Regions from separate parts of the Labrys sp. ALF-8 genome, predicted to be linked through region 4. Evidence: predicted binding sites of a transcription regulator. Region 4 holds the regulator's gene; each other region holds the start of a gene.
What was found. The regulator LexA, encoded in region 4, represses DNA repair genes until DNA is damaged. The targets are predictions, from matches to a motif close to TGTTCNNNNTGTGTTCNG.
Positions count from the first base shown of each region.

Region 1: a site for LexA is predicted at 2,824-2,841, ahead of recA (recombinase RecA). Genes of this name have one in related genera too.
Region 2: a site for LexA is predicted at 4,159-4,176, ahead of uvrA (excinuclease ABC subunit UvrA). Genes of this name have one in related genera too.
Region 3: a site for LexA is predicted at 3,778-3,795, ahead of AC6H34_RS01310 (PA0069 family radical SAM protein). Genes of this name have one in related genera too.

Region 1 covers NZ_AP048538.1:1,695,963-1,703,221, reverse strand. Annotated here, with positions in the region: gene AC6H34_RS28145 (alpha-ketoacid dehydrogenase subunit beta) at 1-786, shown strand, start outside; gene AC6H34_RS28140 (acetoin dehydrogenase dihydrolipoyllysine-residue acetyltransferase subunit) at 789-1,913, shown strand; gene AC6H34_RS28135 (SDR family NAD(P)-dependent oxidoreductase) at 1,919-2,749, shown strand; gene recA (recombinase RecA) at 2,973-4,046, shown strand; gene AC6H34_RS28125 (NAD(P)-dependent oxidoreductase) at 4,185-5,102, opposite strand; gene alaS (alanine--tRNA ligase) at 5,553-7,259, shown strand, end outside.
Region 2 covers NZ_AP048538.1:893,402-900,660, forward strand. Annotated here, with positions in the region: gene AC6H34_RS23985 (dihydrodipicolinate synthase family protein) at 1-117, opposite strand, end outside; gene AC6H34_RS23990 (ArsR/SmtB family transcription factor) at 325-657, shown strand; gene AC6H34_RS23995 (MEKHLA domain-containing protein) at 711-1,169, shown strand; gene AC6H34_RS24000 (DUF2938 domain-containing protein) at 1,186-1,665, opposite strand; gene AC6H34_RS24005 (regulatory protein RecX) at 1,745-2,275, opposite strand; gene AC6H34_RS24010 (cupin domain-containing protein) at 2,360-2,827, shown strand; gene AC6H34_RS24015 (HAD family hydrolase) at 2,985-3,641, shown strand; gene arfB (alternative ribosome rescue aminoacyl-tRNA hydrolase ArfB) at 3,682-4,125, opposite strand; gene uvrA (excinuclease ABC subunit UvrA) at 4,252-7,176, shown strand.
Region 3 covers NZ_AP048537.1:251,791-259,049, forward strand. Annotated here, with positions in the region: gene AC6H34_RS01290 (Gfo/Idh/MocA family protein) at 1-807, shown strand, start outside; gene AC6H34_RS01295 (Gfo/Idh/MocA family protein) at 807-1,895, shown strand; gene AC6H34_RS01300 (ABC transporter ATP-binding protein) at 2,006-3,085, shown strand; gene AC6H34_RS01305 (glycosyltransferase) at 3,132-3,647, opposite strand; gene AC6H34_RS01310 (PA0069 family radical SAM protein) at 3,846-4,970, shown strand; gene AC6H34_RS01315 (hypothetical protein) at 5,164-5,622, opposite strand; gene rnhB (ribonuclease HII) at 5,814-6,413, shown strand; gene AC6H34_RS01325 (RbsD/FucU family protein) at 6,532-6,978, opposite strand; gene AC6H34_RS01330 (site-specific DNA-methyltransferase) at 7,226-7,259, shown strand, end outside.
Region 4 covers NZ_AP048538.1:589,356-596,614, forward strand. Annotated here, with positions in the region: gene AC6H34_RS22550 (ComEC/Rec2 family competence protein) at 120-2,408, shown strand; gene AC6H34_RS22555 (TOBE domain-containing protein) at 2,437-2,643, shown strand; gene lexA (transcriptional repressor LexA) at 2,674-3,387, opposite strand; gene AC6H34_RS22565 (molybdopterin molybdotransferase MoeA) at 3,502-4,722, opposite strand; gene moaC (cyclic pyranopterin monophosphate synthase MoaC) at 4,719-5,207, opposite strand; gene trpC (indole-3-glycerol phosphate synthase TrpC) at 5,204-6,007, opposite strand; gene trpD (anthranilate phosphoribosyltransferase) at 6,013-7,023, opposite strand; gene AC6H34_RS22585 (anthranilate synthase component II) at 7,023-7,259, opposite strand, start outside.

The DNA.
Region 1 (7,259 bases), 1.1 Mb from region 4:
GCCGCGACGGGATTGCGCCCGGTGGCCGAACTGATGTTCGTGGACTTCCTGGGGGTCTGCTTCGACCAGATCTTCAACCAGGCGGCGAAATTCCGCTACATGTTCGGCGGCAAGGCCCGCACGCCCCTGGTCATCCGGGCCATGTACGGGGCCGGTTTCCGCGCCGCCAGCCAGCACAGCCAGTGCCTCTATCCGATCTTCACCCATGTTCCGGGACTGAAGGTCGTGCTGCCGTCCTCCGCCTACGAGGCGAAGGGACTGCTGATCCAGGCCATACGGGACGACGATCCCGTGATCTTCCTGGAAAACAAGGTGCAATATGACGAGGAGGAGGAGGTACCGGACGAGCCCTATGCCATTCCCTTCGGCGAGGCCAACCTGACCCGCGAGGGCGACGACGTCACCATCGTGGCGTTCGGGCGCATGGTGGGATTCGCCAATGCCGCGGCGGATCGTCTCGAAAAGCAGGGCATTTCCTGCACGGTGCTCGACCCTCGCACGACCTCGCCGCTCGACACCGCCACCATTCTCGAATGCGTGGAGGAGACCGGCCGCCTGGTCGTCGTCGATGAGGCCAATCCGCGCTGCAACATGGCGACCGATGTCTCCGCGCTGGTCGCACAGGAGGCGTTCGGAGCGCTGAAGGCACCCATCCGCATGGTCTGCCCGCCTCACACTCCGGTGCCTTTCTCGCCGGTCCTGGAGGATGCCTACCTGCCCAGCGTGGACAAGATCGAGGCGGCGGTCCGGGCCGTCATGACTCACAAGACAAGGGAGGCCGCGTGACGATGACCGCAATTCACGCCATCACGATGCCGAAATTCGGTCTCGCCATGACGGAGGGCAAGGTCGCGGCCTGGATCAAGGCCGAGGGGACACCGATCAAGGTCGGCGACGAGATCGCCGATATCGAGACCACGAAGATCACCAACGCCTATGAAAGCCCGATCGAGGGCACGCTCAGGCGGCATGTGGCTGCGGAGCAGGAGGACTTGCCGGTCGGCGCCCTCATCGCCGTCGTCGCCGACGGGGCGGTGCCCGACGGGGAGATCGACGCCTTCATCGCGCGCTTCCAGGAGGATTTCGCGCAGAGCGGGGCCAGCGTCGAGGGCGCGGCTTCCCCGGTGCCGGCCCTGGCGGATATCGGCGGCCGGAACATCCGCTACCTCGAGAGCGGAGCGGAACAGGCAGGAGCTCCCATCGTCCTCATCCACGGCTTCAGCGGAGACCTGAACAACTGGATGTTCACTCAGCCGGTTCTTGCCGAGCGCCACCGCGTGTTGGCGCTCGACCTGCCGGGGCACGGCGGATCGGCCAAGCAGGTCGGGACGGGGGATCTCGCCAGCCTGTCCGAAGCGGTCGCGGCCTTTCTGCGGGCGCAGGGCATCGGCAAGGCGCATCTCGTCGGTCACTCGCTGGGAGCCGCGGTGGCCCTTAGGCTGGCCCTCGATGCGCCGGCCAGGGTTGCCTCGCTCACGCTCATCTGCCCGGCGGGCCTCGGTGCCGAGATCAATGGCGAGTTCACCACCGGCATGGTCGACGCCTCGCGGCGCAAGCAGCTTGAACCCATCCTGGGGATGCTGTTCGCCGACAAGTCGCTGGTCAGCCGCGACATGGCCGAGGATCTGCTCCGGTTCAAGCGCCTGGACGGCGCCCAGGCCGCCCTTGCAGCCATCGCCGAAGCCAACTTCGGCGGCGGCAGGCAGCATGAGATCCTGCGCGGCCGTTTGCCGGAGCTCCGCAATATCCCCATCCAGGTCATCTGGGGCATCGAGGACGAGATCATCCCGGCGCGCCAGGCCGAAGGGCTGCCGCCCGAGATAGGCGTGCATCTCCTCTCCAAGGCGGGACATATGCCGCACATGGAGCAGATCGGGGAGGTGAACCGGCTGATCCTCGCCCAGGCAGACTAGGGAATATGCTGCCCGGCCAGGGCATCCCGAATACGATCACGGAGGAAACGGTGCAGGGACTTGAAGGCAAGAGCATCATCGTCACCGGCGGCGCGCGAGGAATCGGCCTGGCGATGGCGCGGGGCCTGGTGGAGGGCGGCGCCCACGTCGCGGTGGCGGACCTCAACGCCGCCGACGCGAGGGCGACGGCGGAGACACTCGCCGTCGGAGGTGGCAAGACGATCGGCCTGGAGGTCGACGTGCGGGACCGGTCCAGCGTCAAGCGGATGGTCGAGGCGACCGTCTCGGCTTACGGCAGACTCGACGTGCTGTTCAGCAATGCCGGCATCGCCCAGGTCCGGCCGTTCCTCGACATCACGGAGGACGACTGGCACACGGTCATGAACGTCAACGGCCTCGGCGTGCTCATCGGCATGCAGGAGGCGATCAAGGTCTTCAGGGCCCAGGGGCGCGGCGGCAAGCTCGTCAACACCGCCTCGATCGCCGGCAAGCAGGGCTACGATCCGCTTGCCCATTATTGCGCGAGCAAGTTCTCGGTGGTGGCGCTGACGCAGGCGGCCGCCCGCGGCTTCGGCCCCGAGGGCATAACGGCCAACGCCATCTGTCCCGGCGTGGTGGCCACGCCGATGTGGCAGGTAATCGACCAGGGCTTCCAGGATCACGGCCTGAGCAAGTCGCCCCAGGAAGCCTTCAACAATTTCGCGGCCAGTGCCGTGTTGGGGCGGCCATCCCAGGCGGGGGATCTCACGGGTGTGGCGCGTTTCCTGGCGTCGAGCGAGTCGGACTTCATGACGGGCCAGACCCTGATCGTCGATGGCGGCATGATCTTCGATTGAGCGCGCGGCCCTTCGCAGTTGAAAGCGCGTCACCCGCTTGAAGGCGGGTGACGGTTCCTTCCGGCGACTTTGTTGAGAACAAAAATAGAACTTGCGCCAGTGAGAACAAAATGTGTACAAGAACTCACAGGGCACCGAGTCTTCGCCAAGGCAGCAGTTGCCGCTGTTGGAAAAGCATCCGTTTGGATGACGAATCCATTCACGCTTGATAGGGAACGGGCATATGAGTCAGACACAGCTGCGCTTGGTCGAAGGAACTTCAATGGACAAGACGAAGGCGCTCGACGCCGCCCTATCACAGATCGAACGCTCCTTCGGCAAGGGCTCGATCATGCGTCTCGGCAAGGGCACCAAGACGATGGAGGTCGAGGCGATCTCCACCGGCTCATTGGGTCTTGACATTGCGCTCGGCGTCGGTGGCCTGCCCAAGGGCCGAGTCATCGAGATCTACGGGCCGGAATCCTCTGGCAAGACCACGCTGGCGCTGCATAGCGTTGCCGAAGCGCAGAAGAAGGGCGGTGTCTGCGCCTTCATCGATGCGGAGCACGCGCTCGATCCGGTGTATGCCCGCAAGCTCGGCGTCAATCTCGACGAACTCCTCATCTCCCAGCCCGATACCGGCGAGCAGGCGCTGGAGATCTGCGATACGCTGGTTCGTTCCGGCGCCATCGACGTCATCGTCATCGACTCCGTTGCCGCCCTGACGCCGAAGGCCGAAATCGAAGGCGAAATGGGCGATGTCCAGCCGGGCCTGCAGGCGCGCCTGATGAGCCAGGCCCTGCGCAAGCTCACCGCTTCGATCGGGCGCTCCAATTCCATGGTGATCTTCATCAACCAGATCCGCATGAAGATCGGCGTGATGTATGGCAGCCCCGAAACTACGACGGGCGGCAATGCGCTGAAGTTCTATGCTTCCGTGCGCCTCGATATCCGCCGCGTCGGCGCCATCAAGGACCGCGAGGAAGTCGTCGGCAACCAGACCCGCGTCAAGGTGGTGAAGAACAAGGTGGCGCCACCCTTCAAGCAGATCGAATTCGACATCATGTATGGCGAGGGCGTCTCGAAGGTGGGCGAACTGATCGATCTCGGCGTCAAGGCCGGCGTGGTCGAGAAGTCCGGTGCCTGGTTCAGCTATGAGAGCCAGCGGCTGGGGCAGGGGCGTGAAAACGCCAAGCAGTTCCTCAAGGAAAATTCCGATATTGCCAACAAGATCGAATTGGCGATCCGCCAGAATGCCGGCCTCATCGCCGACCGCATCCTCGACAATATCGACCCTTCCGAGGCGGACGACGAATAGTTCGGCCTCCGTGTGCCGGTTTATCGTGTGACCCCTGTAGTGCGTTGACATGGGCGGGTGCGAACCCGCCCTTTTTTTGTCTGCCAGTTCCGGATCGTCGGAGTCCGCGATCCGGGTGCGAGCCGCAACGTCGCGCGGTCAGGGCTGGTTGGCAGGCTTCAGGTCCACGCCGTTGAGATTGCCGATGAAGTCCGTCAGCATCGGCACATAGGATTGCTCACCACCGGCGGCTACCGCGACGCCGAAGGAGTTCTTCACGGCATTGCCGATCGGATTGATCGCGCCGGCGGCGCTCGCCATCGATTCAAGGTAGCGCAGGTCCTTGAAGGCGTTGGCGATGGTGAACTTGTGGGCGTCGCGATCGCCCTCGAGCACCCAGCGGCTGAAGGTCTGGTAGAAGCCGCAATCCATGCGACCGCCGCGGATCACGGAATCGAAACGCTTGGGGGAGATGCCCACCTTCTGGGCGAGCGCCATGGCTTCCGCATACAGCGCCGCATAGCCGAGCGAGAGGAAATTGTTCAGGAGCTTCATGCGGTGGCCGTCGCCCGTGCCGCCCATGTGGATCACACGGCCGGCCCAGGTGGAAAGCACGGGCTTGAGGCGTTCGAACAAGGCGTCGCTTGCGCCCACCATGGTGTCGAGCGTGCCCTCCCACGCTTCCTTGGGCGTGCGCCCGAGCGGAGCGTCCGCGAACTCGATGCCTGCTTCAGCAAGTTCGGCCGCAATGGCTGCGGAGGAGGTGGGATCCGAGGTGGAGCAGTCCACCACGACCGAGCCCGGCTTCAGGCCGGCCTTCAGCCCATCCGGTCCACGCACGACGGCCTCGACCTCCTTCGAACCCGTGACGCACAGGAAGACGATGCTCGAATTGGCTCCGATCTCGCGCGCCGTCGCCACCTCCTTGGCACCTCGCCCCACGAGATCGTCGATCGGCGCGCGGTTGCGGTGGCCCATGATGGTGAGCGCATAGCCCTTCTCGACGATGTTCTTGGCCATGCCGTGGCCCATATAGCCAAGCCCGATGAAGCCGATCGTCTCTTTCGCATTCGTCATTGCTGTGATCCTGTATCCGTCCCGAAACAACATTCGCGTCTGCCCTTTCGGCAAGGGAGCCGACGGAATGCCGTGCCTCCTGAGGATTTTGCGGGCTCCGGGCCAGCCCGGGAGGAGCTGCCGGAAAGCCGGGTTTCCTGGGGCAGCGTAATGGACGGCCTCATGCAGAGGATTGCAAGCGAATTTGTATGACAACTTCGGGCAATTGCTGTGATTGCCGCGGCTCGCGGAAGCGATCTTGGCCTGCCATCGTCCGGAGACCCACGGGCAAGCTCCGGTCGGCGGCATGGTCGCAGTCCGCACATATTCCCGAGAAAAGCGGCCCGATCCGCCTCGTTCGAAGCTTCGCGACCCTCGACAGGCCGGAAGCACACCGCTACAACGCCCCTCCACCATGATGATGCTGAACCTGCCGAAAGGGAGGACCAGCTGGAACAGGCATACCGGGCAATGAGCGGCGTCAACGAGATTCGATCCACCTTTCTCGATTATTTCGTGCGGAACGGCCACGAGGCGGTGGCGTCCTCGCCGCTCGTGCCCCGCAACGACCCGACGCTGATGTTCACCAACGCCGGCATGGTGCAGTTCAAGAACGTCTTCACCGGCATGGAGAAGCGCCCCTACTCGCGTGCGGCGACCTCGCAGAAATGCGTGCGCGCGGGTGGCAAGCACAACGATCTCGACAATGTCGGCTATACGGCGCGCCATCACACCTTCTTCGAAATGCTGGGGAACTTCTCCTTCGGCGACTATTTCAAGGAACGTGCCATCGAACTCGCCTGGAACCTGATCACCAAGGATTTCGGTCTGCCGAAGTCCAAGCTGATGGTTACGGTGTTCTCCGAGGACGATGAGGCGCATGCCCTGTGGAAGAAGGTCGCCGGGCTGTCCGACGACAAGATCGTGCGCATCCCGACCTCCGACAATTACTGGCGCATGGGCGATACCGGGCCGAGCGGTCCGTGCTCCGAGATCTTCTACGATCACGGCGACCATATCTGGGGCGGGCCTCCGGGTTCGCCGGATGCGGACGGTGACCGCTTCATCGAGATCTGGAACCTCGTCTTCATGCAGTTCGAGGATCTGCCGGGCGGTGAACGCGTCAATCTTCCGCGCCCCTCCATCGATACCGGCATGGGGCTCGAGCGCATCGCCACCGTTCTCCAGCACAAGCACAACAACTACGACATCGACCTGTTCCAGGCCCTGATCCGCGCCTCGGTCGAGGCGATCGGCGTGCCGGCCGACGGCGACCACCTCGCCAGCCACCGCGTCATCGCCGACCATCTGCGCGCCTCCTCCTTCCTGGTCGCCGACGGCGTGCTGCCCTCGAACGAGGGGCGTGGCTATGTCCTGCGTCGCATCATGCGCCGCGCCATGCGCCATATCTCGCTGATGGGCGCCAAGGATCCGACCATGTGGAGGCTGGTGCCCGCACTGGTGCGCGAGATGGGCGCCGCCTATCCCGAACTCGTGCGCGCCGAGGACCTGATCAGCGAGACGCTTCGTCTGGAGGAGACCAGCTTCCGCCGCACGCTGGAACGCGGCCTCGCGCTGCTCGATACGGAAGCCAAGAAGCTCGGCGACGGCCAGGTTTTCTCGGGCGACGTGGCCTTCACGCTCTACGACACCTATGGCTTCCCACTCGACCTTACGCAGGACGCACTGCGCGCGCGCAATATCACGGTGGACCTCACCGCGTATGACGCCGCCATGCAGCAGCAGAAGGCCAAGGCGCGCGCCGCCTGGGCCGGCTCGGGCGATGCAGCCACCGAAGCGGTGTGGTTCGGCCTCAAGGAGCAGGTCGGCGCAACCGAATTTCTCGGCTACGAGACCGAGACGGCCGAAGGCGTGGCCATCGCGCTGGTGAAGGACGGCAAGCAGGTCGAGTCCCTGAACCAGGGCGAGAGCGGCTTCCTCATCCTCAACCAGACACCGTTCTACGGCGAGTCCGGTGGCCAGCAGGGCGACAGGGGCCTCGTCCATGCGGCGGGCCTCAAGGTGCAGGTGACGGATACGCAGAAGAAACTCGGCGATCTCTTCGTCCACGCCGTGACCGTCGAGGAGGGCGTGTTGACGGTGGGCGACGCGCTCGAATTGGCCGTCGATCGCAAGCGCCGCTCGGCCATCCGCGCCAACCATTCCGCTACCCATCTC
Region 2 (7,259 bases), 300 kb from region 4:
GCAACCATTTGCGAGGCACCAGCGGGCATGCCCGATGGCGCGTTCGATATCGATCCGTCCCTTTTTATCGAACGGCGTGGCCAAAGCTGCCGAGAGGCCGAAATAACTGTGTTCCATCCCTTGCCGATCCAATATTTCAATATGTAATCATCCGTAACAGACTAACATGTCAGTGACAAGCCAGTCATTCGCCAGACATGCAGTCGAAAAAAGGGACCGCCGGAACGGGGCAGGCGAGCCTCCGGCCCCGCAAGGAAATAAATAGTTATCCATTCGGAAAAGTGTCTATTGCGGATTGGCCGGCTCATCGATTAGCTGGCGGCCATGAGCACGCCTTCCCTCGACCTGATGTTCCAGGCCCTCGCCGATCCTACGCGGCGGCTGATCGTCGAGCGTCTGAGCCGAGGCCCTGCGTCAGTCCAGGAGCTTGCGCGGCCGATCACGATGTCCTTGCCGTCCGTGCTGCAGCATCTCCAGGTGCTGGAGGCCAGCGGGCTGGTCCAGACCAAGAAGATCGGACGGGTGCGCCTGTGTACGCTTCAGCCGGTCGCCCTGCAGGTTATCGAAGGCTGGGTCAATGCCCGCAGCAACAATCCGGAGAGGCAGGAGGAGGCACCCGCGGCCTCGACAACCAGGCCTCCCCGAGGAGGAAGTTGAACGCTTGCGCGGGCATGCTATGGACAGGCCGACATTGCCTTGGATCGCCTTCCATGTCCCCTTCCCCTTTCTACGTTGATCCCGCTTTTACCGCCCTCCTCGACAGCAGCTTCACGCGCCTCTTGGGCGCTCCCCTGATTCCCGCAGGGCACGCCGATCGGGCCGGATGGCTTTACGAGCGCGCGCCTTTTTGCGTCCTTGCCCACAATACCGCAGACGATCCGATATTCATCTATGGAAACAAGGCGGTACAGCGTTGTTTTGAATATGATTGGGAGGAGTTGACTTCCCTCCCCTCGCGCCTTTCCGCCGAATTGCCCAATCGCGAGGAACGCCAGCGCCTGCTCGATATCGTCAAAAGGCAGGGCTTCATCAGCGACTACAGCGGCGTCCGGATCGCCAAGTCCGGGCGGCGCTTCGTCATCGAGAACGCCGTCGTCTGGGAACTGCTGGATGCCGAAGGCAGGCGACAAGGCCAGGCCGCGATGTTTGCTTCCTGGCGCGATGTCTAAGGAAAGCATCCGCTCGTCAGCGGATGAGCAGCGCCGTACCCCACAGGCCGATCGCGAACACGGTGTGAGCGACGAGGTTGAGAAAGCGCACCTTGTTGGGATTCGGCGTCTTGGACGCCGCCCATCCGATGCCTAGGCCTGGTTGCAGCAGGAACCATCCGGCGCCCACGGTGACGATTCCGACGATCCACGCCGGGATGAAGGTGGGTGCGTCAAGCCAGGACGTGCCCGCGACGATCACCAGCAGGATGCCGTAGAGGATGCCGACGACGTAGTGGCCGATCCAGCCAAGGGCGAGTTCATGCTCGTATGGCGCCGCCTGGCCGATATCGTCGTGAAAAACCTTGCCATACTGAAGATGCCAGAACCATCGCCCCACGGGCGCCCAGTTCGGCAGGCCTTGCCCGAAGAATTTGTAGAGGATGACGGCCCAGAGATCCATGAGAATGGTCGCGCCGATGCCGATAGCCACCGAGCGCCAGAGAACGTCGAACATGTGCAATCCAGGAAGAGGTACGAAAGGTTTGTCGTACAAGACCATCCCGCGCCGTCCCGCGCAATGGCTCTCTTCCGTCTCAGATTTCTAAAAGCGCTTCGACTTCCCCAGTATCGCCTGTGATGATGCGCCTTGCCAGCGAAACCGCAAATCCGCCCCTCGCCAGCATGGCGATTTCCTTCTCGACGTCATGGTCGCGGCCCGGGCGTCGCCAGGGTCCGATTCGCTTGCGCTGGGCAAGGCGCGCCGCGGCCCTCTCTTCAATCTCGTCCCGGTCGTCGGTGTCGAAGGCCTCGGCGACCAGCGCCGCGTCGACTCCCTTGCTCTTGAGGGTCGTGGCGATGCGACGCATCGAAAGGCCTCGGCTGCGGCCGGCATGGACGCGTGCCTCCACGAAGGCCATATCGTCCACGAAGCCATGGCTGACGCAGTAGGCGATCGTTCGTTGGATCATGGTTTCCGCATCGACGTCGGCGCCGAGCCTGCGGCGCGCGCGCCGCTGCAGGACCTGCCTGAGATTGGCGGTGCTGGTGGCTCGCTGGCCGAGGTAGTGGAGAGCGGACCGGCGCATCCAGATCTCGTCGCGGCTGAGGTCTTGTTCGGCAGGCATTCAGCTTTCCGGTGCGAATCGCGAAAGAGCTTGCCGGATATCGGCGTGGCGCGCCATCATCGCAAGGCAAGGGCCGGAGGCATCATGACCGAAGATCACGATCATCGTTGGAAACATGACGGCGTGCGCGTCATACCAGGCGGGGAACTCGACCCGAATACGGCGCAGACTCCCGGCATGGACCGAAAGGCGGCTATCAACTTCGCCCGCGTCGGCGCCCAGAAGATCTGGGCAGGAACCGTCACCATTCATCCCAACGCGAAGACCGGTGCCCATCACCACGGTCATCTCGAAAGCGTGATCTATGTTGTGAAGGGGCGCGCCCGGATGCGCTGGGGCGAGCACCTCGAATATGTCGCCGAGGCCGGCCCGGGGGACTTCATCTATGTTCCGCCCTACGTGCCTCACCAGGAGATCAACGCCAATCCGGATGAAGTCCTCGAATGCGTCCTCGTGCGCAGCGACGGCGAGGCCGTCGCCATCAATCTCGACATCGAACCCGTCGAGAAGCCGGAGACCGTGCGCTGGATCGACCCTATCCACCGCCACTGAAGCCTGAATGTCCTGTCGGGTAGGCACAGGACCGCCGGTCCTCTGTCGCAGCATCATTCCCGCTTGCGGATCGAATGTCTGCCCCGCCGCGGCTTGCAGCTTGACAGCAACGCCGCGTGCGGGCACCTCACAGCTTTCCTCGCATCGGGCGGTTTGAATGTCGTTTTCTCTGGTGATTTTTGATTGTGACGGCGTTCTCGTCGATAGCGAAATCCTCTCAGCCCAGGTCGAGGCAGAAGCCTTGTGCAGTCTCGGCGCCAAGGTGACGGCAGAAGACGTCATGCAGCGTTTCCTTGGCCTCACCCAGGAGGCGCTCGAGAAGCGCTTCGAAGAGGATTTCGGGTTGAAGTTGCCTCACGACCATGCCCAGACCACCGCCCACATGTTGCGTACCGCCTATCTCACGCGTCTCGATCCGATTCCCGGCGTGCGGGAGGTCCTGGAAACGCTCGCCATTCCCTATTGCGTGGCCTCCAACAGCCCGCCCGCGAAGCTGGGGCTCGGCCTGAGCGTCACCAATCTTTTTGAGTTGCTCTATCCGAATGTCTTCTGCTCGAAGCTCGTCGCTCGCGGCAAGCCGGCGCCGGACCTCTTCCTGTATGCTGCCAAGACCATGGGCGCCGATCCTTCCGCCACGGTCGTGGTGGAGGACAGCGTCGTCGGCATCAAGGCCGCGAAAGCGGCGGGCATGACGGCGGTCGGCTTCGTCGGCGGGCTTCATCACATGCCCCCCAGCGAGGAGGCGCTCGTTGCGGCAGGCGCCGATCATATCGCGGAGACGATGGCAGAGGTGAAGGCGCTGATCACGGCCTGATCGCGGAGGTCCGGCAAGGGCCGTCGCATTCTTCCTGCGATCAGTCCGTCGAGATCTTTCCCCCTCGCAACGATTTCACGCTGGAGCGCCGGGATTTCGACTCGAGGCGGCGGGCCTTCGCGGCCTTCGATGGCTTCGTGGCCCTGCGTGGTGGCGGTGGCGGCGTGGCGGCTTCACGGAGCAGTGCCACGAGGCGCTCACGGGCATCCTCGCGATTGCGATCCTGAGTACGGAAGCGCTGGGCGACGATCACCACCACCCCGTCCTGGGTCAGCCTCTTGCCTGCCAGCTTCTGGGCTCGGATGGCAACCTCGTTCGGCAGCGAGGGCGAGGTCCGGATATTGAAGCGCAACTGCACCGCCGTGGACAGCTTGTTGACATTCTGTCCGCCGGGGCCGGAGGAGCGCACGAAGTCCTCATCGATCTCGCGCTCGTCGATGAACAGGGTCGGTGTAATCTCGATCATCGGGGCTGCATAGCTCATCCGATTTCGTGGTGCCGCAAAAATCTGCGGAAAAGTTCATGAATTGTTCTTGTGTTTTCTCACCTCCTCCTTCAATTTTCGGGCCAGAACGCTTATCTCAGCGCCAAAGCCCACAGGATCGTCTGAATGTCTGGCCGCCCCACCTCCGGCAGCGCTGTTCCATCGCTCGCCGATCGCCGCTTCATCACCGTCCGCGGCGCCCGTGAACACAATCTCAAGAACGTCGATCTCGAGATCCCGCGCGACAAGCTCGTGGTATTCACGGGCCTGTCGGGATCGGGCAAGTCCTCGCTCGCCTTCGATACCATCTATGCCGAGGGTCAAAGGCGCTACGTCGAGAGCCTGTCCGCCTATGCGCGCCAATTCCTGGAGATGATGCAGAAGCCAGATGTCGACCAGATCGACGGTCTCTCGCCAGCCATTTCCATCGAGCAGAAGACGACCTCGCGCAATCCCCGCTCGACGGTGGCCACGGTCACCGAGATCTACGACTATATGCGCCTGCTCTGGGCCCGCATCGGCATTCCCTATTCGCCGGCGACCGGCCTCCCGATCGAAAGCCAGACCGTCAGCCAGATGGTGGACCGCGTCATGGCGATGCCGGAGGGAACGCGGCTGTTCCTGCTCGCGCCCGTCGTGCGCGGCCGCAAGGGTGAGTATCGCAAGGAACTGGCCGATTTCCTCAAGCGCGGCTTCCAGCGCGTGAAGATCGACGGTTCCTTCTACGAGATCGCCGACGCGCCTACCCTCGACAAGAAGCTCAAGCACGACATCGACGTGGTGGTCGACCGCATCGTCGTGCGAGCCGACATCGCGGCGCGCCTTGCCGATTCCTTCGAGACGGCGCTGGAACTCGCCGACGGTATCGCCGTGGTGGAGCTTGCCGACCAGAAGGAGGAGGATGGCTCGCCTCGGCGCGTGATGTTCAGCCAGAAATTCGCCTGCCCGGTCTCCGGCTTCACCATCCCGGAGATCGAACCACGCCTGTTTTCCTTCAACAATCCCTTCGGCGCCTGCCCTTCCTGCGACGGTCTGGGCACCGAGATGACCGTGGACCCCATGCTGGCGGTTCCGGACGAGACATTGTCGCTGCGCAAGGGCGCCCTCGCTCCCTGGGCCAAATCGACCAGTCCTTACTATAACCAGACGGTCGACGCCCTCGCCCGGCATTACAAGTTCGGCGTGACCACGCCGTGGAAGGACTTGCCGGAGAAGGTGCAGCAGGTCTTCCTCTATGGTTCGGGAGAGGAGCAGATCCTGTTTTCCTTTGACGACGGCCTGCGCTCCTACGAGACCCGCAAGGCCTTCGAAGGCGTGGTGACCAATCTCGAGCGGCGCTGGAAGGAGACAGATTCCGAACAGGCCCGCGAGGACATTGGCCGCTTCATGGCGAATACGCCCTGCAAGGCTTGCGCGGGCTTCCGCCTCAAGCCCGAGGCGCTGGCTGTGAAGATTGCCGACAACCATATCGGCCATGTCTCGACCATGTCCGTGCGCCAGGCGCAGACCTGGTTCGAGGAGCTCCCCGCCAGGCTCGACGCCAAACGCAACGAGATCGCGATCCGCATTCTCAAGGAGATCCGTGAGCGACTGCGCTTCCTGGTCGATGTCGGTCTCGACTACCTCACGCTGGCGCGTAATTCCGGCACGCTTTCGGGCGGCGAGAGCCAGCGCATCCGCCTCGCCTCGCAGATCGGTTCCGGTCTGTCGGGCGTGCTGTACGTGCTCGACGAACCTTCCATCGGCTTGCACCAGAGGGACAATGAGCGCCTGCTGGAAACCTTGCGGCGCCTGCGTGAGCTCGGCAACACGGTCATCGTGGTGGAGCATGACGAGGATGCCATCCTGCAGGCCGACTATGTCGTGGACGTTGGGCCGGGGGCCGGCGTGCATGGCGGTCGGGTCGTGGCACAGGGAACGCCTGCCGAGATCATGGCCAATCCGGCATCCCTGACCGGTAAGTACCTGACCGGCGAATTGTCCGTGCCGATGCCGGCCGAGCGTCGCCGGCGTCAGAAGGGCAAGACCCTCAGGCTTTCCGGCGCGCGCGGCAACAATCTGAAGGACGTCTCGGTGGAGGTGCCGCTCGGGCTGTTCACCTGCGTCACGGGTGTTTCCGGAGGCGGCAAGTCCACGCTCCTTATCGATACGATCTACAAGGCCGTGGCGCGGCGGCTGAACGGGGCGCTGGAGCACCCTGCCCCCTTCGACAAGCTCGATGGACTGGAACTTATCGACAAGGTCATCGACATCGACCAGTCGCCGATCGGCCGCACACCACGTTCGAACCCGGCCACCTATACCGGCGCCTTCACGCCGATCCGCGAGTGGTTCGCGGGTTTGCCCGAGGCCAAGGCGCGCGGCTACCAGCCGGGGCGGTTCTCGTTCAACGTCAAGGGTGGCCGCTGCGAGGCCTGCCAGGGCGACGGCGTCATCAAGATCGAGATGCATTTCCTTCCGGACGTCTATGTCACCTGCGACGTCTGCAAGGGCAAACGCTACGATCGCGAGACGCTCGACGTGCGCTTCAAGAACAAGTCGATCGCCGATGTGCTCGACATGACCGTCGATGAGGCGGCCGAGTTCTTCAAGGCCGTGCCGACGATCCGCAACACCATGGAGACGCTGGCGCGCGTGGGGCTTGGCTATGTGAAGGTGGGGCAGCAGGCCACCACCCTGTCGGGCGGCGAAGCGCAGCGCGTGAAGCTATCCAAGGAACTGGCGCGCCGCTCGACCGGCCGTACGCTCTATATCCTGGACGAGCCTACCACCGGTCTGCATTTCCACGACGTCGCCAAGTTGCTCGAAGTGCTTCACGAACTCGTCGAGCAGGGCAATACGGTCGTGGTGATCGAGCACAATCTCGAAGTGATCAAGACGGCGGACTGGGTCATCGACATGGGGCCGGAAGGCGGCGATGGCGGCGGCGAAGTGGTGGCGCAGGGCACGCCCGAGCAGATTGCCCGGGAGCCGCGCTCCCATACCGGCCGCTTCCTGCGCGAGGTGATGGAGCGGCGCCCTCAGGGACGGCGGGGGGTAGCTGCCGAATGAGCCAATAGCTATGCATGCGGATGCATAGCTATTGTGCATTATGGTGTTTTTTTGGCTTTTACGAGCGACCCAAGCTCCGTGCC
Region 3 (7,259 bases), on a different replicon from region 4:
CGCGCCGAGATCGCCCTCAAGGCCATGCGCCACGGCAAGGACGTCATGCTCGACAAGCCCGGCATGACCAGCCTCGAACAGCTGGACGCCGTGAAGAAGGTGCAGGCGGAGACGAAACGCATCGTCTCCATCCTCTATTCGGAGCATTTCGAGGTGCCGGCCACCGTCAGGGCGGGTGAGCTGGTAGCACAAGGCGCCATCGGCGAGATCGTCACCATGGCGGGTCTCGGACCGCATCGCATCCGCAAGCCCCAGCGCCCCCCATGGTTCTTCGAGCGCGAGCGCTATGGCGGCATCCTTGTCGACATAGGCGCGCATCAGTTCGAGCAGTTCCTGTTCTTCACGGGCGCCGAGGATGCCGCGGTGCTTTCGGCTTCCGTCGGCAACCGCGCAAATCCCGACAAGCCCGGCCTGCAGGATGTCGGCGACGTCCATCTCCGCACGCCCGCCGGCGTCACCGGCTACATCCGCGTCGACTGGTTCACGCCCGACGGCCTGCCTGTCTGGGGCGACGGCCGCCTTTTCATCGTCGGCACCGAAGGCACCATCGAACTGCGCAAGTATGTCGACGTCGCTGGCCGTCAGGGTGGCGATCATCTCTTCCTCACCGACGGGAACGGCGTGCACCATATCGACTGCTCCGGCGTGGACCTGCCCTATGGCCGCCAGTTCCTGGCCGATGTCAGGGACCGCACGGAGACCGCGATGCCGCAGGCGCGCTGCTTCAAGGCGATGGAGATCGCCATCGAGGCGCAGCAGATCGCGGAGGCCGGCGGCATCCGGACGAAGCAGGGGGAGACCGCATGATGAGCGAAATCAGGTCCATCGCCGTGGTCGGCCTCAATGTCGGCCGGAACCATATCGTCGAGGGCATCGCGCCGCGTCCCGAGCGCTGGCGTCTCGCCGCCGTCTGCGACACCAACGAGGAAAGGCTCGGGAGGGTTGCCGACGAGTTCGGGGTTCCCACGCGAACCGCGTCCTTCGACGCGTTGCTGGCGCGGGAGGACATCGACGTCATCGATCTGGGCACCCCGCCCGGAACCCATGTCGAACTCACCCTGAAGGCGCTTGCAGCCGGCAAGCACGTGATCTGCGAAAAGCCGCTGGCCGGCTCCGTCGCCGACATTGACCGCCTCGCCGAGGCCGAGAGGCAGAGCGGCCGCCTGCTGATGCCGGTGTTTCAGTATCGCTATGGCGACGGCGTCCAGAAGGCCAGGCGCATCATCGAGGCCGGCATTGCCGGCAAGCCTTACCTCGCTACGGTCGAGACCCATTGGAAGCGTACCCCCGCCTATTACGAGGTGAAGTGGCGCGGCAAATGGGCTACCGAACTCGGCGGGGTATTGATGACCCACGCGATCCACCAGCACGACATGCTCTGCTACCTGATGGGTCCGGTGTCGAAGCTCTTCGCCCGTGCCGCCACGCGGGTGAACGCGATCGAGGTGGAGGACTGCGTGGCCGCCTCCCTGGAAATGGAGAACGGCGCCCTGGTCGCGCTGAGTGCCACGCTCGGCTCGCAGGACGAGATCAGCCGCCTGCGCCTGATGTTCGAGAACGTCACCTTCGAAAGCGGAGGCGAAGCCTACTCGCCCGGCGACGAGCCCTGGCGCATCCTGTCGGCCAATGACGAAGTCTCCGTGAGGATCGAGGCGGTGCTGGAGGGCTACAAGCCCGTAGGCCGGCGCTATCTCGGCCAATTCGATGCCTTCCACGATGCCATCCATGGCCGCGGCCCCAATCCGGTGACCGTGTCGGATGCCCGCCGCTCGCTGGAACTCGCGACGGCTTTCTACCACTCCGCCGAGACCGGCAGCGATGTCGCCCTGCCGTTGGCGCCTGAGCATCCCAAATATCGGGGCTGGCGGCCTGACGAGAAGGAAGCGGCGGAGTGAGTATCCATGGTTGGCCCGCAGGCGCCGAACCTCCTCTGGCGCGTTTCATCTTCGATTGGAACGCGTTGGCATGTCGGCCGTGAGGCCGATCCGACTGTTGTGAGGACACGATGTCGACCAGCATCAGACTCGACGGGGTCGTCAAGCGCTACGGTACGTTGGAAGTGATCCACGGCATCGATCTTTCCATCGATCCCGGCGAATTCACCGTCTTCGTCGGCCCCTCGGGCTGCGGCAAGTCAACGCTGCTGCGCATGATCGCCGGGCTCGAGCGCATCTCGGGCGGCGAGTTGCTCGTCGACGGCGAGCGCATGAACGAAATCCCCGCCTCCAAGCGCGGCATCGCCATGGTATTCCAGTCCTACGCGCTCTATCCGCATATGAGCGTCTACAAGAATCTCGCCTTCGGCCTCGAAACCGCAGGCTACAAACGCGCGGAGATCGATGCGCGCGTGCAGAAGGCGGCGAGGATCCTCAAGATCGAGACCTACCTGCAGCGCCGGCCCAAGGCCCTCTCCGGCGGCCAGCGCCAGCGCGTCGCCATTGGTCGCGCCATCGTGCGCGAGCCCAAGATCTTCCTGTTCGACGAGCCGCTCTCCAATCTCGACGCCGAGCTGCGCGTGCAGATGCGCGTGGAGATCGCCAAGCTCCACCAGGATCTCGGCAACACGATGATCTATGTCACGCACGACCAGGTCGAGGCGATGACCATGGCGGACAAGATCGTGGTGCTCCGCGACGGGAACGTCATGCAGGTCGGCGCCCCGCTCGATCTCTACAATGCGCCTGCGAACCAGTTCGTCGCCGGCTTCATCGGATCGCCCAAGATGAACTTTCTCCCGGCGCGCCTGGCCGGAACGGGGGACGCCATCGAGGTCGCGGGCTGCAGCGTGCTCCTCGGCGCGCCGCTGTCGGGAGCCGGGCGCGGCGAAGCCGTGACGTTCGGGGTGCGGCCCGAACACATCCGGGTCGGCGGAGAGGGTGGCGAGCCCCTGGGAGAGGTCAAGGTCCATCTCGTCGAGCATCTGGGAGGGGGAACCGTTCTCTATGCCACCACGGCCACCGGCGAGAACCTCACGATATCGGCAGCCGGACAGCTGCGCGTGCATCATGGCGAGAGCGTGCCGCTTCGCATCGATCCCGCAAGCTGTCATGTGTTCGATGGCCAGGGCACGACGCTGAGGAGGTAACCCGGCGCAACGGTCTCTGTCAGGATTCCGGCACTCGCGCCCGGGATCACTCGGGGGGAGGCGTTATCCCGCCGGTGAACGCCCGCGCCCGCAACGCGTAGACCGCCAGCTTCTTTCCTTCCAGGAGGGCTTTTCGCGGCGCCAGCACGGCCTGCCTGCGGCGGCTGGAACGAGACAGCTTAAGCGCCAGTTCACGTCCCCTCGCCTGCCAGCCATAATCGTCGATCGCCCCGCGAAAGAGCATCGCCACCGGCTTGCTGCCGTTGCGCTGCAGCCGCTGCATGGCGATGCCGGCCTCTCGGAACCAGTCCGATTCGAGCCGCACGCCGGGCGCCACCATCAGCACCCAGTCAGCGCGCGCGGCTTCGAGGCCGGCCTCCGCCTCGCCCTCCACGATCACGCAGCCCACGGCGTCCGCGACAGTACGCGTACCGTCCGAGGAGCCGCCATCGGCCACGATGACCTCGCGCACGAAGCCATCGGCCGCGGCCGGAACGAGGGCAGCGAGCGTTTCTGCCAGGAGATATTCCTGGTCCTTGGCGGCGATGACGACACTGATCATGCGCAGTCGGGATTTACCAAAAGGAGACGTTTTTCGAGGCGACCGCATATCACGGGCCATGCCGTTTCGTCAGAGGCCCAGCCTACCGCTTTTGCGTAAATTATCGGCATTTTCGACTAGCTTGCATCGATGTTCTCTTTTTGTTCTAATGAGAACAGAGAAATCTGATTCGAGAACACGGCTTGCCGGAGGCTTCCAATGGGTATGCCCATCATCAAGGATACTCTCGTTTCGGCGGCGCCGATCGGCACCACCGTCATCAATATCGACAAGCGGCGCGGACGCGGCGCCGTCTCCAATGCAAGCGGCCGCTTCGAGGGCCTGTCGCGCTTCCTGGAGGACGATGGCTGGAACTCGATGGAGGACCTGCCTCCCTTCCGCACCGAAGTTCAGGACGAGCAGGCACGCAAGATCATCACCTTCAATGATTCACCCGATATCTCCTTCGATCGCTCGATCAATCCCTATCGGGGCTGCGAGCACGGCTGCGTCTATTGCTTCGCCCGTCCAACGCACGCGCATATGGGACTTTCCGCCGGCCTCGACTTCGAGGCGAAGCTGTTCGCCAAGCCGGCAGCCGCGGCCTTGCTGGAAAAGGAGCTCTCGGCGCGCAATTACGAAGTACGCACCATTGCCATGGGCACCAACACCGATCCCTACCAGCCGGCCGAGCGCGAACGGCGTATCACGCGTTCGATCCTGGAGGTGCTGGAGCGTACGGGCCATCCCGTCGGCATCGTCACCAAATCGGCGCTGATCACGCGCGACATCGACATCCTCGCGCGCATGGCCAGGCGTGATCTCGTCAAGGTGGCGCTCTCGGTCACCACGCTGGACGCCAAGCTCGCCCGCTCTCTCGAACCGCGCGCCGCAACGCCCTCCCTGCGCCTGAAGGCGATGCGCCAGCTTGCGGATGCCGGCATTCCCGTCACTGTGATGGTGGCGCCGATCATTCCCAGGATCAACGATGCCGAGATCGAGCGCATTCTCGACGCCGCGCATGCGGCGGGCGCTCGCGAGGCCGGCTATGTCATGCTGCGCCTGCCCCGTGAAGTGGCGGAACTGATGCGGGAATGGCTCGCCGAGCACCGGCCGGATGCCCTGAACCATGTCTTCTCGCTGATGAAGTCCGCCCGCGACGGCAAGGATTACGATTCACGCTGGGGCTTGCGCATGACCGGTACCGGCCCCTATGCCTGGACCATCGGCCGCCGTTTCGAACTCGCCGCCGCCCGGCTCGGCCTTAACGCCCGCCGGCTCAAGCTGCGCACGGATCTCTTCACTAGGCCGACACGGGCTGGCGAACAGCTCGCGCTTTTCTGAGCGGAGGCAGGTGTCACTGACGTCCGCGCTCAAGGTTGGAGCAGTAGAAAATCATGGGCGGTTGCAGTCCGCCTCCGAAATTGAAGTGTTCCCACCGCGAAATGTGGTCAGGCCGAACCGCTCTTGCTGTCAAACATACGGAAATCACGATCATTTTACGTTTCGCGGCAATTCCGCGTGAGAGTGGAATGCTTTAGCGGGATTTCGTGCCGCTGAACCAGGAAGGCTTTCCAGTGGCTTTTGCGGCTGGCGCCGCCGAGGGTTCGATCGCGGGCGCTCCCGGCAACTCGCTCACGGGCGTGAGCGTTGCGGAGGCCCAGAAGGCATTGCCCGACAGCGCATACTCCGCGAGTTTTCGATAAGTTGCCAGGCGCCGGTCGATGCGCTCGCCTATGTCGTACGCGGCCAGTTCCGAAGGCGTCGGATCGCGGCCCACTTCCTTGTGGAAGGCAAGCAGCCAATCGCGCTTGTTCTGCATGGAAAGCGAATAGGCCAGCAGGCCGACGACATCCTCCTCGTCATGGACGAGCCTCTCGAAGACATGATCGTTCAGCAGACCCTGCTTGCTGGAAGGCGGCACCTGGGCGGGCGGGACCTCGGCCGGCGGCTGGTAATCGGAAGGCTCGGTGGCCATGGTTTCGTCCTCGCTCACCTGTTTCTGCATCCGGACCTGCCCCGCGGCAATGTGCGCCGCTCTGCTGTGGAAAAGCGATATTCCTGTGACTTATCGAGACGATAGCCAAGTTTGACACGCCCCGGACACAAAGCAAGTCACGAATTGTGTCTCGGGTGCGGGCGCTGTTGTGGCTGGAACTCGCCCCGGGAATCTTCTAACGGCAGATCATGACAAAGATTCTTCTCGCCGGCGTCGATGAAGCAGGCCGCGGCCCCCTTGCCGGTCCGGTATCGGCTGCCGCCGTGATCCTCGATCCCCAGAACGTTCCCCCGGGGCTTGCCGATTCCAAGGTCATTACCGCCGCCGTGCGCGAGGAACTCTATGCCGCGATCATGACGAGCGCGCTCGCTGTCTCCGTGGCCTTCTCCAGCCCCGAATTGATCGAGCGCCTCAATATCCGGGGTGCCACGCTCGATGCCATGCGCCGCGCGGTAAGGGGACTTTCCATCCGGCCGACCTCGGTGGAAATCGATGGCAAGGACGTGCCGCACGGCCTCGGCATTCCCGCCCGCGCCATCGTCGACGGCGACGCACTGGTTCCGGCCATCTCGGCCGCGTCGATCATCGCCAAGGTCACCCGTGACCGGCTGATGACCAGACTCGCCGCCGAGTTCCCGCTCTACGGCTTCGAGCGGCATATGGGCTATGGCACGGCTGAGCATACGAGGGCGATCGACACCCATGGCCCCTGCCGGCACCACCGCCGTTCCTTCGGGCGGCTGAAGGCCCATTTCGCCGGAAGCGGGGAGATCCTCATCCGGTCCTGAACGCCGACGCCTGCGGGAAAGCAACTCCTCCGGGGGCACGGGCATCCCGACCTGTCCTTGCAACGCCACACGGCGGCAGGGATGGGACGGCAGGAGGCCCATGCGCCCGGAATGGCGCTTACGGCGCGATGACACCCTTCCTGAAGATGAAGCAGCCATAGAAGCGGCGCTCGCCGGTCGTGATCACGCAATAGGCGTTCTTGGCGTGTTCATAGAATGCCATGCGCTCGATCGAGGTCATCGGCCAGGACTTGCCCTCGGCCTTGTCGATCTCGGCCTGTACCTCCTGCTGGACCGCCGGAATCTCACCGGGGGAGCCGACGATCTCCATGCGGCGGGCCGAATCATCCACGAAGGTATCGAGCGGAATCACCGACAGGATGGCCTGCACGGCGCGCGCCGCGCTCACTCCGTCGATCCGCAGGAGATCGCCGAGTACCGTCTCGCGAGCCACCGAATCGGCTGGAAAATTGGTGTCGCAGATCACCAGCGTATCGCCGTGCCCCATCGCCCGGAGGGCATAAAGCACGTCGGCATTGAGCAGCGGATCGATATTCTTGAGCATGTTTCTTCCCTGTTTCACGTTGAAGCGCAGGACGCCTTGAACGAGCCGGCCTGCGCTTCGGATTCGAGTCGTGCCATCGCTTGGTCTGAAGAATTACGACACTCGTCCCGATCCGGCACGAATTTTTTCTCATCATGGCAACGCGGAATTTACCAAACACGGCGAGGATTCCACTCGTAGGTCGAGTAGCGTTGCGTATGAGTATCCCATGAGTATCTCGCGTACCGGAGCTGCCACAATGCTTCGGATGAGCCCAGGGTCGAAGAAAGGCGAATCTCGCC
Region 4 (7,259 bases):
AGCGGGCGGGCGAACGGATGAAATGCTCGCTGGGGACAGGCCCTTGGCGAGCGGCGTTTATATAAATAGGCTAGGGCGTTTAGCACAGGGTTTCATCCGGCGGTAGCGGCGGGGGGCTTTTGCCTGGGAATGAAAGAGGGCGTGTAAGGGTCGGTGTCCTTGGCGGCCGGGGCACTGGGAGCCTCGTCCTGCCGGGAGCCGGCCGCATCGGCCGCGCCCTCGACATCGTGAAGGCGTGGCTGGCCGCGGGCATGGCCACGGAGATCGCCGCCTTCGAGCTGGCCCTCGTGGTTCCGGTGTTCCTGGGGCTTGGTGTGATCGCCTATTTTGCGGCGCCGGATGAGCCGGACCTCCTGGTTCCCCTCATCTCGACGCTTGCTCTCGCGGCCGCCGCCGTGGCCTTGCGGCGACGCTGGTGGCTCCATGTGGGCCTTGTCTGCGTCGCGGCGACCGGAGCCGGCTTCTGCTCCGCCAAGCTGCGCACGCTTGGCGTTGCAGCACCGCAACTCAGCCGATCCCTGTCCGGCAATGTGACCGGGCTGGTGCTGTCCCTGGAGGCCCGGCTCGGCGGGAGTGCGCGCGTCATCATCCGCCCGGCGTCGATGGAGGGCCTGGCTGCCGACGCCATGCCGGGCAAGATCCGTCTCACCTTGCGCAAGGTTGGCGATCTCGAAGCCGGCGACAGCATCACGATCAAGGCGGTGATGCGCCCTCCGCCGCCGCCTGCGTTGCCCGGCGGCTACGACTTCGCCCGCGACGCCTTCTTCGACGGCATCGGTGCGGTGGGTTTCGCGGCAGGCAAGATCGCGCCTGCGGCGGCACCCGTCGAGCCAACCCGTGCCGAAGCCTTCAATATCTGGATCGACAACCAGCGCAACCGGCTGACCCGACGCATCGTAGAGGCAGTACCAGGTGAGAACGGCGCAATCGCAGCCTCGCAGGTGACGGGCAAGCGCGGCCAGATTCCAGGCGACGCCAACGACGCGTTGCGCGCCTCGGGTCTCTATCACGTCGTCTCCATCTCCGGCCTGCACATGGCGCTTTTCGCCGGCGGTCTCTTCGCGCTGATCCGCGCATTGCTGGCTCTGTCACGCCGTATCGTGCTCTATCGGGGAGCCAAGGAACTCGCGGCGCTGCTGTCGCTGCTGCCGGCGGCCGCCTATACGCTTTTCTCCGGGGCCGAGGTGGCGACCGTGCGCTCCTTCCTGATGACGGCCATCGTGCTGCTCGCCGTGGCGCTGGGGCGCAGCGCCATCACCCGCCGGAACGTGGCACTTGCGGCAAGCTTCATCCTGCTGACGACGCCCGAGCAGTTGCTTGGCCCGAGTTTCCAGATGTCTTTTGCTGCGGTCGCCATGCTCGTGACGGCCCATGATGTCTGGAACCGGCAGCGGCGCACGCAATTCGCCACTATGTGGGAGCGTGCCATTGCTTCGGGCCTCACCCTCCTGCTGGCGATGATGTTGACCACGCTGGTCGCCTCCCTCGCCACAGCGCCTTTCTCAGCCTATCACTTTCACCGCCTGACGCTGCAGTCGCTGGTCTCCAACCTTGTGGCAACCCCGATCGTTTCCTTCCTGATGATGCCTCTGGCCCTGCTGGCGGTGATTGCCGAGCCGTTCGGCTATGGTGCGCTCTTCTGGCAGGCGATGGGGTGGTCCGTCGGACTCTTCATGCAGGTGGCGCGTCATGTCGCGACGTGGCCAGGCTCCGACCTCGTCCTGCCGCAGTTCTCGTCACTCGCCCTCTGCCTGTTTTCGCTCGCGCTGGTGCTCCTCACCATCATGCGCAGCCGTCTTGCCGTGTTCGCGCTCATGCCGCTTTCCTTCGGCGTTGCCGTTGCGGCCGTGGCTTCCACACCGGTTGCGATCCTCGGTGCCAACGGCCACGCGGCGCTCGTCCGAAAGGGCGACTCCCTCACGTCGCTCGCCGAGCGTTCGGACGCTTTTGCCGTCCAGCAATGGCTCCTGGCGATGGGTGACCGACGCAAGCCGGACGATCCCGGTCTGGTCGAGCAACGCCAGTGCGACAAGGAGGGTTGCTCGGCGCCGATCGAGGGCGGCGATGTCTTCATGCTCGACCGCACCGTCAACGCGGCCGAAGAGGATTGCGGTCACGTCAGTGTGCTGGCCGGAACCTTCGCCATCGGGACGAGCTGTGCGGGCGAGGGTATCGTGCTCAATCGCGACATGATTCAGGCGGCAGGATCGATGGCGATCTACGCCGACCCACCCGCGCGTGAGGGGCAGGCGGCCCGCTGGCGGGTGGTGACTGCTCGGGACCCCGGGGCGTCGCGGCCTTGGGCGCCATTACCGGCCTGGAAGGCGAAGGCCGCCGTCATCGCCGCTCCCCCGGCGACCGCTCCGGATTCGTCAATGGACACAACCGTCCAGAATGACGATGATTGAAGCGTCGGATTCTCCCGAAGGATAACTCATGAAGATCAGCGCGCGTAATCAGATCAAGGGTATCATCAAGAGCGTGACCAAGGGGCAGACCACCTCGCATGTCCAGATCGAGGTCGGTGGAACGATCATTACCGCCTCGATCACCAACGAGGCGGTAGACGACCTCAAGCTCACCCCAGGCCAGAGTGCCTATGCCGTCATCAAGGCATCCGACGTCATGGTGGCGGTCGACTGATCGCCGACAGCAGGCCTGAAGCCGGCGTCCTCAATAGCGCCGGAACAGGCCGACAAGCTTGCCCTGGATGCGCACCCGGTCCGGCCCGAAGATGCGGGTTTCATAGGCCGGGTTTGCGGCTTCCAGGGCGACGGAGGCGCCCCGCTTGCGCAAGCGCTTGAGAGTCGCTTCCTCGTCGTCGATCAGGGCCACGACGATGTCGCCGGTATCGGCGTGGTCCTGGCGGCGGATCAGCACCGTATCATTGTCGAAGATGCCGGCCTCGATCATGGAATCGCCGCGCACTTCCAGGGCGAAATGCTCGCCGGAGGACAGCATTTCCGGCATCACGCTGATGGTATGGCTCTTGGTCTGGATGGCGGAAACTGGCGTACCCGCTGCGATCCGGCCCATCACCGGGATGAGGACCGGGCGTCCCGCATCGTCGTCCGCGTCCTGGCGCACCGTGCGCACCTTGCCGAGGTTTCCTTCGATGACGTTGGGGCGGAAACCGCGCTGCGACGTCGCCAGCGTGAGGCCGGGGACCGCCGATTCAGGCAGGCGAACCACCTCGAGCGCGCGTGCCCGGTTGGGCAGCCGCCGGATGAAGCCGCGCTCCTCCAACGCCATGATCAGGCGGTGTATGCCTGATTTGGACCGCAGATCCAGCGCTTCCTTCATCTCGTCGAAGGAAGGAGGAACACCCTGCTCCTTCAGGCGCTCATGAATGAACCGAAGCAATTCGTGTTGTTTCTTGGTCAGCATGGGCGATCCCGTTATGGCGGCTGCGAATCACGATCTGTGAGTAAACAAAGCAAGAACACTGCTACATGTTCACACTGTGTTCTGCAACAATGAAGTTCACGTTAAAAAGCGCCGTCAATATCCGGCGCTACGCAAATCGATGATCTCGCACGCATCGCCAGGCTTTGCTTCGGGAGCAAACGGCGGCCGGACGACGAGACAATCTGCATGCTGCAGCACGCTGACCAGCGACGAATCCTGCGACGATAACGGCGCTACCTTGATGATGCCGGAGGTATCGTCAAGGGCGAACCTGGCGCGGATATAGTCCTCGCGCAGATCATTGGCAGGCCAGGAGGAGGCGAAGACGGCTTTCCTGCGGGCGAGATTCGCATCCGTGCGGCCAAGCAGGGTGCGCAACAGGGGCACGAGGAAGAGAACGCTGCATACGACGGAGGAGACGGGATTGCCTGGCAGGCCCAGGATGTTCATGGCGCCGAGCCGTCCGTGCAGCAAGGGCTTGCCAGGGCGCATGGCGATCTTCCAGAAACCCAGCGTCATCCCCTCCCGCGTGAGGGCGGTCTGGATCAGGTCGTGATCGCCCACCGAGGCGCCGCCGATGGTCACGAGGATATCGGCCTTTTCAGCGCGGGCACGCTTGATCGCCGCCTCCAGGGCCGGAAAATCGTCGCTGGCGATGCCAAGGTCGAGCACCTCGCCGCCCTCCGTCTCGACCAGCGCGGCGATGGCGAAGGTGTTGGAGGCGACGATCTGGTCTTGGCCTACGGCCTGCCCCGGCAGAACGAGTTCGTCGCCCGTGGCCAGAATGGCGACCTTCGGCCGGCGACGCACAGGCAGCCTCGGGTGGTTCATGGCCGCGGCGAGCGCGACGTCGCGAGGGCCGATCAGGCTGCCGGGCAGCAGGGCTTCGGTACCCTCGGAGAAATCGAGACCGCGGCTGCGAATATTGGCGCCTGGCTTCACGGCGCTCTCGATGATCACGCGATTGCCATCCCGCCGGGTATTCTCCTGGATCACCACCGCGTCCGCTCCATCCGGAACCGGTGCGCCGGTGAAGATGCGGACGGCCTGTCCCTCGCCGACATGGCCGGCGTAGCCGTGGCCCGCGGCGGATTCGCCGATGAGATCGAGCGCCGCGCCATCGAGGGCATCCCCGGCCCGCACGGCATAGCCGTCCATGGCTGAGGCGTTGAAGCCGGGCTGGGTGCGCAGAGCAGTGATGGTGGAGGACAGGACCCTGCCTCTCGCCGCCTGGATGGGAACTTCCTCGCTCGGCAACGCCGCGACATCCGCGACGACCTTTGCGAGGGCATCGGCAACCGGTAGCAGGCTCATGGGGTGTCCTCCGCGTGCCAATCGCCGGATTTGCCTCCGGACTTTTCAATCAGCCGAATAGCCTCGATTCGCATGCCGCGATCGACGGCCTTCACCATGTCGTAGATCGTGAGGCATGCGACGGAAACGGCGGTGAGCGCTTCCATTTCGACACCGGTCTGCCCCGAGACCTTGGCGGTGGCCCGCACCAAGAGGCCGGGCAGGGCCACGTCCGGCTCGATCTCCACGGCAATCTTGCTGAGCAGCAGCGGGTGGCAGAGCGGGATCAGTTCATGCGTTTTCTTTGCCGCCATGATGCCGGCGATGCGGGCGGTAGCACGCACATCGCCCTTCTTGGCATCGCCGGAGAGCACGAGGTCGAGCGTGGCGGGCTGCATCACGACGCGACCTTCGGCAACGGCGACCCGGCTCGTCACATCCTTCTGCGAGACGTCGACCATATTGGCTTCGCCCGACGCATCGAGATGGGTGAGGCCTGAACTCATGCCGGCGTATCCAGGGCCAGGAGCGCACGCGTGGCGGCGGTAACGTCGGCCTGGCGCATGAGGCTCTCGCCGACGAGAAACGTATTGACGCTGGCGGCCTGCAGCCTTGCGATGTCGGCAGGCGAGAAGATGCCGCTCTCGCCGACCAGGAGCCGATCGGCCGGCACAAGGGGGGCCAGGGTCTCGGTGGTCTCCAGGCGGGTGACGAAATCGTTGAGGTCGCGATTGTTGATGCCGATCATGCCGACATCGAGGGGCAGAGCCCGCTCCAGCTCTTCGAGATTGTGAATCTCGCAGAGCACGTCGAGTGACCAGTCCCTGGCGGCTGCGATGAGGGCCCGGGCCTCCTGATCGGTGACGCTCGCCATGATCACCAATATGCAGTCCGCGCCCCAGGCTCGGGCCTCGACGACTTGGTAGGGATCGTAGAGGAAATCCTTCCGCAGGGCCGGTAGGGCCACGGCGGCCCGCGCGGCGGTTAGGAATTCCGGCTTGCCCTGGAAAGAGGGCTCGTCCGTCAGCACTGAAAGGCAGGCGGCACCGCCTGCCTCGTAGGCGCGGGCGAGAGCCGGGGGATCGAAATCCTCGCGGATCAATCCCTTGGAGGGGCTTGCCTTCTTGATCTCGGCGATCAGGCCCGTCTGGCCGGCTGCAAGCTTGGCTTCGAGCGTCCGTTGGAAGCCGCGCACCGAGCCGGCCCGCTCGGCCTGCCTGATCAACTCGGCGAGGGGTATCGCAGCTTTGGCCGCTTCGATCTCACGACGCTTGTAGGCCTCGATCTTTTGCAGAATGGTCGCCATGGCACTCACATATGGGAGACTTCAACCAGGCGGTTGAGAGTTTCGAGGGCTTTGCCTTTGTCTACGGATTCAAGAGCGAGGGCAGCACCTTCGGAGAGGCTCTTGACCTTGCCTGAGACGAGAAGCGCGGCGGCCGCGTTCAGGACGGCGATATCCCGATAAGGCGTCTTCTCGCCCTCCAGCACTGCTCGCAAAGCGAGTGCGTTGTGAGCCGCGTCGCCGCCCTTGAGATCTTCGGGGCGCGCCACCTTCAGGCCGATTTCTTCCGGCGTGATGACGCCGTGGCTGATTTCGCCGTTCTCGAGGGAGACGATTTCAGTCGGTCCCGTAGTGGTGATTTCGTCAAGCCCGTCGCTGCCGTGAACGGCGATGATGCGCGTCGAGCCGAGCGTCTTCAGCACTTCCACCATCGGCTGCAGCCAGTTCCGGGCATAGACGCCGAGCAACTGCCGCTTGACGCCGGCGGGATTGGACAGCGGCCCGAGCAGGTTGAACACCGTACGGGTGCCAAGTTCAACGCGGGTGGGTCCGACATGGCGCATGGCCCCGTGATGAGCTGGAGCGAACATGAAGCCGACGCCGGCGAGCTCGATGCAGCGCGTGATCGCATCCGGTTTCAGTTCGATGTTGACGCCAAGCGCCATCAGCACATCTGCGGCGCCGGACTTGGAGGAGAGCGCGCGATTGCCGTGCTTGGCTACCTTGACGCCCGCGCCCGCGACGATCAGCGAAGCGGCCGTCGATACGTTGTAGGAGCCGGAGGCATCGCCTCCGGTGCCGACGATGTCGATTGCATCAGCCGGCGCGGTCACCGGCAGCATCTTGGATCGCATCGCGGTGACGGCGCCGGCGATCTCGTCCGGCGTTTCACCGCGCACGCGCAGGGCCATCAGGAAACCGCCGATCTGCGAGGGCGTTGCCTGTCCCGAGAGCAGGAGATCGAATGCTTCGGCAGCCTCCTGCCGAGACAAGGCGCCGGAAGCCGCCTTGCCGATATAGGGTTTGAAGCCGTCCATCACGCGTGCTCGGGCTGCAGGTTGCGGTGTTGAACGTTCCAGGCCGCGGCGATATCCAGAAAATTCTGGAGAATGCGGTGGCCATGGTCGGACATGATCGATTCCGGGTGGAACTGCACGCCATGCAGCGGTGCGCTCTTGTGCTGTACGCCCATGATCACGCCATCATCCGTCTCGGCGGTGATCTCCAGGTCGACCGGCAGCGTATCGCGCTTGACGACGAGCGAATGATAGCG